One region of the Lysinibacillus sp. DFXJR4 genome, then DNA from elsewhere that is predicted to be linked to it. Evidence: riboswitches for the same ligand, from Rfam matches in the RefSeq annotation. Region 1 holds a riboswitch; each other region holds the start of a gene.
The links. Region 1 has a riboswitch for thiamine pyrophosphate ahead of thiT (energy-coupled thiamine transporter ThiT). Riboswitches for the same ligand answer to the same signal wherever they lie in the genome.

Region 1 (3,409 bases):
TTTATCAAGATGCATTGATTTTTGTTCTTTTAAAATGTCAGTAGCAAACTTAGTTGTAGGCGAAGATGCGATAAGTAAATCGTAAAAATCTGTCATAATGGCTACAGACTGGCCAAGTAATGATGCAAGCGTATCAATCATATCGCTTAGTCGACCCCGTGTTAAGGAAACCCGTGTTAAAGCATTATAAATGCGCTTAGAGCGTTCGTTTTGAGTAAATAATTTTGCATTTTCTATCGCAATAGAGGATTGGTTTGCAAATGCTTGTAACATCGTTAAATCGCTATTTTCAAACTGTGTATCTCCTGAAAAATTGACGATTGTTAATACCCCTATGCATGAGTTACTTTTATCAAGAAGTGGAGCACAAACAGCACTTTTGGGGTAAGTAAAATCACCAACTGCTTTTGTATAGTTTTCTTCATACTGTGGAAATAAATCCGCCATGCTTTCTGTAACATCGCTGCTAGAGTGGAATCTAAACGCTTGTTTTTGGGAAAATACCTTTCCAGTCATCCCTTCATTTGAGGCAAGGTGAATCTTTTTTAAATAAGCCAGGTCATAGCCAATGGCATGCTTGGCAACAAGACGATTAGTTTCTGTATTCAACATAAACAATACCCCTGCATCAGCACCTTCAATTACATGGAGCACCTCACTCATCAGTTTTTCTAATACTTGGTTAATATCGAGTGTTGAAGTTAGGACCTGTGCTGCATTAACCAAGCTCATTAATTGTTTTTCGCTATTTATTATAAACAACCCCTCATCTGTAGTGCTAAACCCTATTTTAATATAAATCTGCTATACCAAGTATAAGAATACAGTTATTTGAGGCATAAAAAAATCTGCCATAAAAAAGTAAGCGTTTCAAATCCTAAGGGATTGGAATGACGCTTACCAGTAAAAGAGAGCAGATTTTTAATTTAGATATTTACCTTAAAATGAGTTTAGGGGTATTATTTTTTATAGCTGTCTTTGGAAGAATAAGGGGCTCCTTTCTTCGCGGCAATTACTTTTTTTACAATGGGTATAATGATAGGTGCTAATTTTACGGCGGTTTTGACAACTTTAGATACTTTCATAAAATAACAGCTCCTTTTACTATTAGTTCTACCTTTTTATCTTCATTCAGCAGAAGACTCCTACCTCTATAGGTGGTGAGATGAATGCGGTTTTGGTTTCTTTTCAATGGGTGTCCAAACACCTACTGAACGAAGATAAAGCCTCCGGCGGATGTCACGGATTTTCAAAGGAATGAATTGTGCAGGCACAATTTAAAATCCAGACACAATTACGCCAAGGCGAAATTGATGTTAGAAATGAAACATTAACGAATAACACGAACCGCTTGCACGATATTCCAAATAACAATCCCTAATGAGACGAGTAAGTAAATGGCAAATGATGCAAACCAAACGATTATAAATGTATTACTACCTGATCCAGGGTCAAAAGTGTTAAAGGATATAGTTGAGAAGACAAAAACAGCAAAGAAGATGATACCAAATACGACTGGGATTAAATGCGAAATAAGTGCTCGAATAGAGTGTCTTTTTACTTCACTATCTTTAGAAACAAAGTAAACAATTAACGGCACAATAAAGGGTGCGAAAAAGACGCTAAGATAACTAAAGGCAGATAAAATTTTTTGGTTCTCCATAGTTGTACCTCCTTTTTTAATATTTACGCATGAAAAACAGCAAAGTTTCAAAAAATATTGTGAAATTAGAGTTGTAATCATATCCGTATTTGCGTACAATGAGGTTGTTCAAATAAAAAAGATGTAACGACCACAAGGGGAGCTGATGATGTCAGCTGAGACTGGGCACGTAATGCCTTCACTCTTTGAACCTGTAAGTTAACACTTGCGTAGGGATGTGGATAGAAACCGACACTTGTACGATGTGAGGCTCTGTCCTGGCATTGTTTTTTTTTGCCAGATAGAGTCAAAAAGTAATTTGATTTCTATTCCTGCTCTTGTATCCTACATCGGAACAAAGGAGAGAATAAAATGGACAAAAAAAGACTTTTAATGCTTGTGGAGATTGCGATATTTGCAGCAATTGGTCTTGTGCTAGATCAGATTTCCTTTAAAGTATGGGCACAAGGTGGCTCTGTTAGTCTAGTGATGGTACCAATAATTTTAATAGCCTTCCGTTGGGGGCTTTTGCCTGGACTGACAACGGGCTTTCTTATTGGTGTTATGCAAACAATGTTTGGTGCTACAATTGTGCATTGGTTTCAGGGCTTACTCGATTATGGCTTTGCCTTTACGGTAGTCGGCTTGGTAGCAATTGTTCGTCGACCAGTGCTTGAGGCTGCCAATAATCTAAACAAAACGAAAATGGCGCTATATATTATTGTAGGAACTGTATTGGCAGGTTTTTTACGCTATGCAGCACATACCGTTGCTGGCGCGGTATTTTTCTCAGAGTATGCTGGCGATCAAAATGCATGGATTTATTCAATTATTTATAATGGAACATATATGTTACCAGCAACAGTTTTAACTGCCATTGTCGGTGTTCTATTATTTACAGCAGCACCACAATTAATGCAACGAAAATCATAAATACTCTACCCTTCACAGTAGTGGAGGGTTTTTTGTATTTAGATTTGGCTATTATAAATTTTACTCGCTGTAAAATATTGTTACATTTCAGCACTTTGCAATTTATGAGGGCATACAATATTTAAAGCGTTTAGCGTTTTATGTCAAACAAGTTATGTTATATTAAAGTGTAGATATTAGATGAAAGGGACGTTATAAATGATTGTAAAAACACAAGAAGAGATTGAAGCCTTTAAAAAAATCGGTCGTATTTGTGCCGAAATTCGTGAAGCAATGAAGGCTGCGACAAAACCTGGTGTAACAACACTTGAACTCGATGAAATTGCCGGTCGTATGTTTACTGAGGCAGGTGCGATTTCTGGACCTAAAGGAGAATATGACTTCCCAGGATATACATGTATCAGTGTCAACGAGGAAGTAGCTCACGGTATTCCAGGAAAACGCGTAATTCAAGAGGGAGACATTGTTAATATTGATGTTTCTGGTTCTTTAAATGGCTACTTTGCAGATACAGGAATTTCATTTGTCGTGGGTGTAGGCTATGAGGATAAAGAAAAACTATGTCGTGTGGCAAAAAGTGCCTTCGATCGCGCAATGACAAAAGTAAAAGCTGGGTCAAAATTAAATCAAATTGGAAAAGCAGTTGAGCGTGAAGCATATGCCAATGACTTAACGGTGATTATGAACCTAACAGGTCATGGCTTAGGTCGTTCCTTACATGATGAGCCAAATCATATTTTAAACTATTATGATGCATGGGATTCTACCATTATGAAAGAGGGCATGGTACTTGCGGTTGAGCCTTTTATCTCAGCAAAGGCAGAGCATATTGTT
Region 2 (3,409 bases), on a different contig from region 1:
CCATATTTGAAAATAATAAACTAACCAGCATTACAATGGTCCAAAGTGAACCACATTTACTAATTGTTAATGGTTATGATAGCGCATCACCTATAGCAGCCGCTCTTGGTAAACAATCCATTTCCTTTAATGTTGTAGATGCTCAAAGTTTGCCAAATGAGCTTTCAAGTTATCTACAGTACAATGCCATTATTTTTGACAATGTGCCAGGACATTTAGTGGGCGAGGCCAAAATGAATGTGATTGAGCAGGCAGTCAAAAACTTTGGCGTTGGCTTTACGATGGTAGGGGGCGAAAATAGCTTTGGCTTGGGCGGCTATTTTAAAACACCAATTGAAACTTTACTACCTGTTGAAATGGAGATTAAAGGAAAGGAACAATTGCCTTCATTAGGACTGGTTATCGTGCTTGACCGCTCTGGCAGTATGTATGGATCAAAGCTAGAGCTAGCTAAGGAGGCGGCGGCTCGTTCTGTCGAAATGCTACGAGATGAAGATACGCTCGGCTTTATTGCCTTTGATGATCGACCTTGGGAAATTATCGAAACAGGTCCACTTAACAATAAGGAAGAGGCTGTGGATACGATTTTATCCGTAACGCCAGGCGGTGGGACAGAGATTTATGGATCTCTCGCAAGGGCCTATGAAAACTTAGCAGATTTAAAGCTACAGCGTAAGCATATTATTCTATTAACAGATGGACAGTCACAGTCAGGAAATTATGAAGACTTAATCGCTGAAGGAAAAGAGAATGGTGTAACATTATCTACTGTAGCGATTGGACAAGATGCAGATGCCAATTTACTTGAAGCGCTCAGTGAAATGGGTACCGGACGATTCTATGACGTTGTTGATGAGCAGACAATACCTTCTATTTTATCCCGTGAAACGGCAATGATTTCACACACATATATTGAGGATAATCCCTTCTATCCAACCATCTACAATGCATCTGGTTGGAACACGTTATTTGCAAATGGTGTACCTCAAATGAATGCTTATATTGGAACAACAGCAAAGCAGGGGGCCTCTGTCATTGCTGAAAGCGAGAAAGAGGATCCAGTACTAGCGCAGTGGCAATATGGTCTTGGTAAAACATTTGCCTTTACTTCTGATTCGACAGGTAAATGGACAGGTGACTGGGCAAGATGGCAGGATTGGGGAACATTTTGGCAAACGCTTATTTCACAAATGCTCCCAAGCTATAATGATGTTGCCTACGACGTACGTTTAGAATCGGATGGTTCATTTGTTATTACAGATCCTACCAATGAAGCAGCTTTTTTAGATGTCGTTGCTGTCAATGAAGCAGGAGAAGAACTTGAAACACAGCTTGAAGCTATTTCAGCCTCTCAGATTCGAGCAGTTGTACAAGCGGAGCCAGGGTTAATTTTCTTCCGTATCGCTGATGAAGATCAAGCTATTTTTCAAGCGGGTATAAGTGTGCCTTACAGTGCTGAATATGAGTTACGACCTGTAAACGATGAGCTGGTGGAAGAACTGACAAAGCAAACGGGTGGCTCTGTTTTGAAAGAACCGAAGGAGGTATTTCGTGAATTTACGAAGAAAGGCGCAGATCGTCAAAATATAGCAACATGGCTTATATTAGCAGGTATGCTACTGTTCTTCATCGATATTACAATCCGACGCTTTGGCTGGAGCTTCTTTGCTAAGTCGAAGAAAAAAGAGCAGCTTGTTGAAAATAAAACCACACAGGCAGAGGATACAAATGTTGCTCAACTATTAAAGGGCATGAAGAAAAGATAATTTGGATTAAATGACAGTGCAAAATGATTGATTATTTTGCACTGTTTTTGCGTTTTAAAGTGAAAAGGAAGAAGCTTTCGTTCAAAGGGAAACCCTGCTCAAGAGGGAAATCCTTGCTCTGAAAAATTTAACGAAAATTTTTAATAAGTGCAGTATTTCGTAAACTACTAGCAATTGCCACACCAAAAATAGCACCAATAATACTAGAGGTTAAAAAGGCAGGCATGAAAAACATTGATGCTACGGATGTCCCCATTAAGATATATGCATATGGTACGGCAATGAGGGAGGCGATAATGCCAGTTCCTACTATTTCACCAACGCCCGCTAGCCAAGGCATACCACTGTATTTATAAGCCAGTGCTGCACAAAATGCGCCAATGACACTGCCAGGAATGGCTAATAGGGAGCCTGTCCCTGTTAAAATACGAATAATCGCTGTAGTAAGGGCAATGATAATAGTTGGTATTGGTCCGAGTAGAATGGCACCGATGACATTGATGGCATGTTGTATCGGATAAGCTCGCGCAATCCCTGTTGGAATTGAAACGAAGGTAGAACCTGCTATGGCAATTGCCACTAATAAGGCCATGATGGTTAATTTTCGAACTGACATAAGTTACACTCCCTTGAAATATAAAATGAATTGTTATCTCTGCTAAACTGGCGAGCACAAAAAGGCCGCTCCCTGAAAACAAATAGGAAGCGGCCTTGCATTTACATATCAAAAAGCAAGATGTCGCCACTTCCCTCCGCTAGTATGAACTAGATCAGGTTCAAAGGGTCCGTATATGGTCATATACGTCTCAGCCTTTTAAAGACTCCCCTAGTGGTAATAATTATTCAATTTCTGTTTAGCATTGTAACAACATAAATGTATCATACTACTAATAATAGTCAATAACTTTTCAGATTATTTGGAATCAGGCTGCATAAGATGCGGTGCTTTTTTCATTGTCCAGATAAGGGCAAGGAAGAAGCAAGCCATCAAAATAATAGCACCAAATATATAAGGGCTATTCATATTCCAATCAAATAAAATACCTGCCAATGCTGGACCAATCATATTGCCAAGACTCATATAAGCATTATTCAGACCTGCTGCAAATCCTTGCTCATTTTCGGCAAGCTTGGAGATCAGTGTGTTAACAGCAGGACGAATTAATGTTGTGGCTGTCGAGAAGATTGTCGCAACAACTAAAATAAGGGCAAACCCAGATACGAATAATATTAAGTAGATCGATATGGCTGCAATAAATAAATTGACTAATACGACCTTCATTTCACCATAGCGATTAAAGAGTGGTGTAATAACAAACATTTGTACAACTACACCAAAAGCACCACCCACCACTAAAATAATAGCAATATCCCCAGGTGTATAATGAAACTTTTCTGTAACAAATAATGATAAAGTCGTTTGGAAATTAGCAATTCCGAACGAGAATACCATCATAATAATGAGCATAACAAAGTAAGGCATATGTACTGAACGTACCATTTGTTTCGCGAGATTGTCTTGCTTATGCATTTTTTGTGCTGCGTTTGGTTTGGTAGATGGTAATAAAAAGAACGATAAAATAGAAGCCAAAATAGCCGCAGCTCCAGCTGTATAAAATGGAAAATGTAAGCTAACATGTGAT
Region 3 (3,409 bases), on a different contig from region 1:
TCGACCAACAAGCAGAGCTACAAAAGGTGGGAGAATCCATCAATAATATGAATGAGATTTCAAAGGAATTACAAGAGGTTGTTAATCGATTTAAGCTAGCTTAATAATGAAGAACTGTCTAAGAGGTATTGAAGGTTACCTAAAGCAGTTCTTTTTTATTGGAGAAGGCTAGTTCTATTCTCTCTTTGGGACAGATTGACCTAGCGGAAAAACAGCACTACTATAAGAAAGGAGAGGAGGAGAAATGCTATGATGTACCTCGGTATGATTTTCTTCCAGATTGTTGCTCCTATTTTAGTGCTTCTTGTGCTTGGCGCGATATTGCAAAAGAAATTTTGCTTCAATCTAAAAGCGCTCTCTCAGCTTATTACCTATTGCTTCATGCCTGCCGCTGTTTTTGTTAATTTATATGAAACAAGCGTGGAGCTCTCTGTGCTTGGAGAAGTTGCGATATTTATTGTCCTTTTTATCGGCAGTCAAATGGTGCTAAGCCATTTTTTAGCGAAAGGACTTGGTTTAGTTAAAACAGAGGCTGCGGTATTTAAAAATAGTGTTGTCCTTATTAATTCAGGAAACTATGGAATTCCTGTTGCACAAATGATATTTGTGACACAACCAATCGGCGTAGCGATACAGGTTATTTTGGTGATATTCCAAAATATGACTACCTATACATATGGCTTATACAACTTAATTTCCTCAACAAAATCAGGTATATCCATTGTAAAGGATTTTCTTAAGATGCCTATCATTCATGCCCTTATTATAGGGGTGGCAATGAACTATTTTAATCTTGCAGTGCCACAGTTTATTAAAATTCCAATAGATCATGTTGCAGACGGTTTTATTGCTGTGGCATTAATCACGTTAGGTGCCCAATTATCACAGCTTGAAATAAAATCCATGTTTAATAAAACAGTCATTATTAGCTGTTTTACACGACTAATTTTGGGACCAGCAGTTGCTTTATTCATTATTTATATACTCGGTCTAGATGGGGTAGTGGCACAATCATTATTTATTGCTAGCGCTTTTCCAACATCCCGAAATAGTTCTAGTTTAGCATTAGAATATGATATCGAATCAGCAACAGCCGCACAAACTGTTTTATTTTCAACAATAGTGAGCTGTATTACAGTAACAATCGTTATTTATCTAGCAGAATTATTATTTCTTTCATAACATATGACGTAAAAAAAGGAATAGGCTTATGGCTTATTGCTTTTTTTTATGCTCCAAAAGCAAAATAAAGAAAAGTACTAAAAAATAAAAGTGTTTTTATTAGTTGTTGTAATTGTAAATATATACATAGGGTAAATAGATACTAAATAATATTCAAAGGGGTGTTCATAGCTTTGCGTAAAGGGATGAAGTTATGGAAAAATTTATCATCTTATTAGTTGCTATTATAATTGTTTTTAGTGTTGATCTAGGTCTTATTGTCTATAAAAGTACAAAAAGAATAATATGATTCTAGCAAGAAATGTCGTGAACCAGCTTGATTCAGAGAGGTATGAACAGCTAGTTAAAAATCCAAATAACCACTCACTTAATGTTGAAATTGTTGCATATGTTGGACTAGATATTGAGAGCTCCATTATTTACGGCATTCAAAAATCTGCTGTAACGAAGTACTTGCCTATACTTTTAGGCATAGTCATTTTATTGAATGTCGTTATGATGACTACATTGTATTTGTATATGCGGAAATCATTAAAACAATTGAAGAAATGACGGCAGGAATTATGCAGATTTCAGACTCTGTTTCTTCCGTTATGAAAAGCTCCTCCAATACAGCCAATCTTATGAAGCACAGTCAATCTGGAGCGGCAATGATTACGGCTCGCATCTGAGCAGGTAAAGCGTTTAGAGTTTATGAAGCAAAAATATAAACTCTGAAGGAAAAAATAGTAATGAAGCTTCCATCTCTTAGCAATATCTGTTACACTAGCATCAAACTTAATAGCATTGACTAGGGGAGTCTGATGAGTCAGGCTGAGAGGGAAACGCATAGAGGTTTCTTGACCCTTTGGACCTGATCTGGCTCATACCAGCGTGGGAAAGTTAAGAAATTATTGCGTGCTCTTTACAATGCGATAATTATACCTTTTACAATCATAGCCGGATCCAAAATTTTTTGGATTCGGTTTTTATTTTTGTTGGGGTGAGCTAGATTCGGTCCTTGTATGAATTTTCTATAAGGGAGAGAAGTAGGTCATGACAACAGTTAGCGAAAAGAACATTACGATTATGTCGAGCTTTGAGGGGAGTAAAAAGGTTTATGTAGAGGGTTCGAGACCGGATATTTTGGTGCCGATGCGTGAAATTGCATTAAGTCCAACAACAGGAAGCTTTGGAGAAGAGAAAAATGCTCCAGTTCGTGTATATGATACGAGCGGTCCATATACTGACCCTGCCTATAAGGTAGATATTACGAGGGGCTTACCAGCGTTGCGAAGTAAATGGATTAGAGAGCGAGGGGATGTTGAGGAGTATGTAGGGCGAACTATTAAACCAGAGGATAATGGCTTCCGCAATGCTGATGATCCACGTATTCAAGAAAACGTTTTTCCTGAGCTATCTAGGAAACCTATACGTGCGAAAAAGGGGAGAAATATCACACAGCTTCATTATGCACGAAAGGGAATTATAACACCGGAAATGGAGTTTGTAGCAATTCGTGAAAATATGGAACCTGAATTTGTTCGCTCTGAAATTGCAGCGGGGCGAGCGATTATGCCTTCTAATATTAATCATCCTGAGGCTGAGCCAATGATTATAGGACGTAGCTTCCATGTGAAAATTAATGCTAATATTGGGAATTCAGCAGTATCATCTTCTATTGCAGAAGAGGTGGAGAAAATGACTTGGGCAACACGCTGGGGTGCTGATAATATAATGGATTTATCGACTGGTAAGCACATTCATACGACACGTGAATGGATTATCCGTAATGCTGCGGTGCCAGTTGGAACAGTGCCAATTTACCAAGCACTTGAAAAGGTAAACGGTGTAGCTGAGGATTTAACATGGGAGGTGTATCGTGATACGTTAATCGAGCAGGCAGAGCAAGGCGTTGATTACTTCACGATTCATGCAGGCGTACTGTTGCGTTATGTGCCACTAACAGCCAATCGTGTGACAGGCATTGTGTCACGCGGAGGTTCAATTATGGCGCAATGGTGCTTATATCATCATCAAGAGAACTTTTTATATACACATTTTGAAGAAATCTGTGAAATCATGAAAACATATGATGTTGCCTTCTCGTTAGGGGATGGCTTACGTCCTGGATCGATTGCAGATGCTAATGACGAGGCACAGTTTGCAGAGCTTGAAACGTTAGGAGAATTAACACAGATTGCCTGGAAGCATGATGTACAGGTGATGGTGGAGGGGCCAGGCCACG

Region 2: linked by a shared signal. The riboswitch ahead of thiW (energy coupling factor transporter S component ThiW) and the one ahead of thiT (energy-coupled thiamine transporter ThiT) in region 1 are both predicted to bind thiamine pyrophosphate.
Region 3: linked by a shared signal. The riboswitch ahead of thiC (phosphomethylpyrimidine synthase ThiC) and the one ahead of thiT (energy-coupled thiamine transporter ThiT) in region 1 are both predicted to bind thiamine pyrophosphate.

What each region holds. Positions count from the first base shown of each region.
Region 1 is NZ_JBXUNW010000014.1:92,197-95,605, forward strand. Features, by position in the region: gene AC2CGN_RS20275 (helix-turn-helix domain-containing protein) at 1-732, opposite strand, end outside; gene AC2CGN_RS20280 (hypothetical protein) at 960-1,085, opposite strand; gene AC2CGN_RS20285 (magnetosome magnetite crystal formation protein family) at 1,331-1,663, opposite strand; TPP riboswitch at 1,789-1,896, shown strand; gene thiT (energy-coupled thiamine transporter ThiT) at 2,015-2,575, shown strand; gene map (type I methionyl aminopeptidase) at 2,774-3,409, shown strand, end outside.
Region 2 is NZ_JBXUNW010000008.1:121,933-125,341, forward strand. Features, by position in the region: gene AC2CGN_RS16505 (VWA domain-containing protein) at 1-1,766, shown strand, start outside; gene thiW (energy coupling factor transporter S component ThiW) at 1,894-2,382, opposite strand; TPP riboswitch at 2,497-2,604, opposite strand; gene AC2CGN_RS16515 (MFS transporter) at 2,680-3,409, opposite strand, start outside.
Region 3 is NZ_JBXUNW010000026.1:21,889-25,297, reverse strand. Features, by position in the region: gene AC2CGN_RS24545 (methyl-accepting chemotaxis protein) at 1-104, shown strand, start outside; gene AC2CGN_RS24540 (AEC family transporter) at 250-1,182, shown strand; gene AC2CGN_RS24535 (hypothetical protein) at 1,468-1,734, shown strand; TPP riboswitch at 1,965-2,079, shown strand; gene thiC (phosphomethylpyrimidine synthase ThiC) at 2,218-3,409, shown strand, end outside.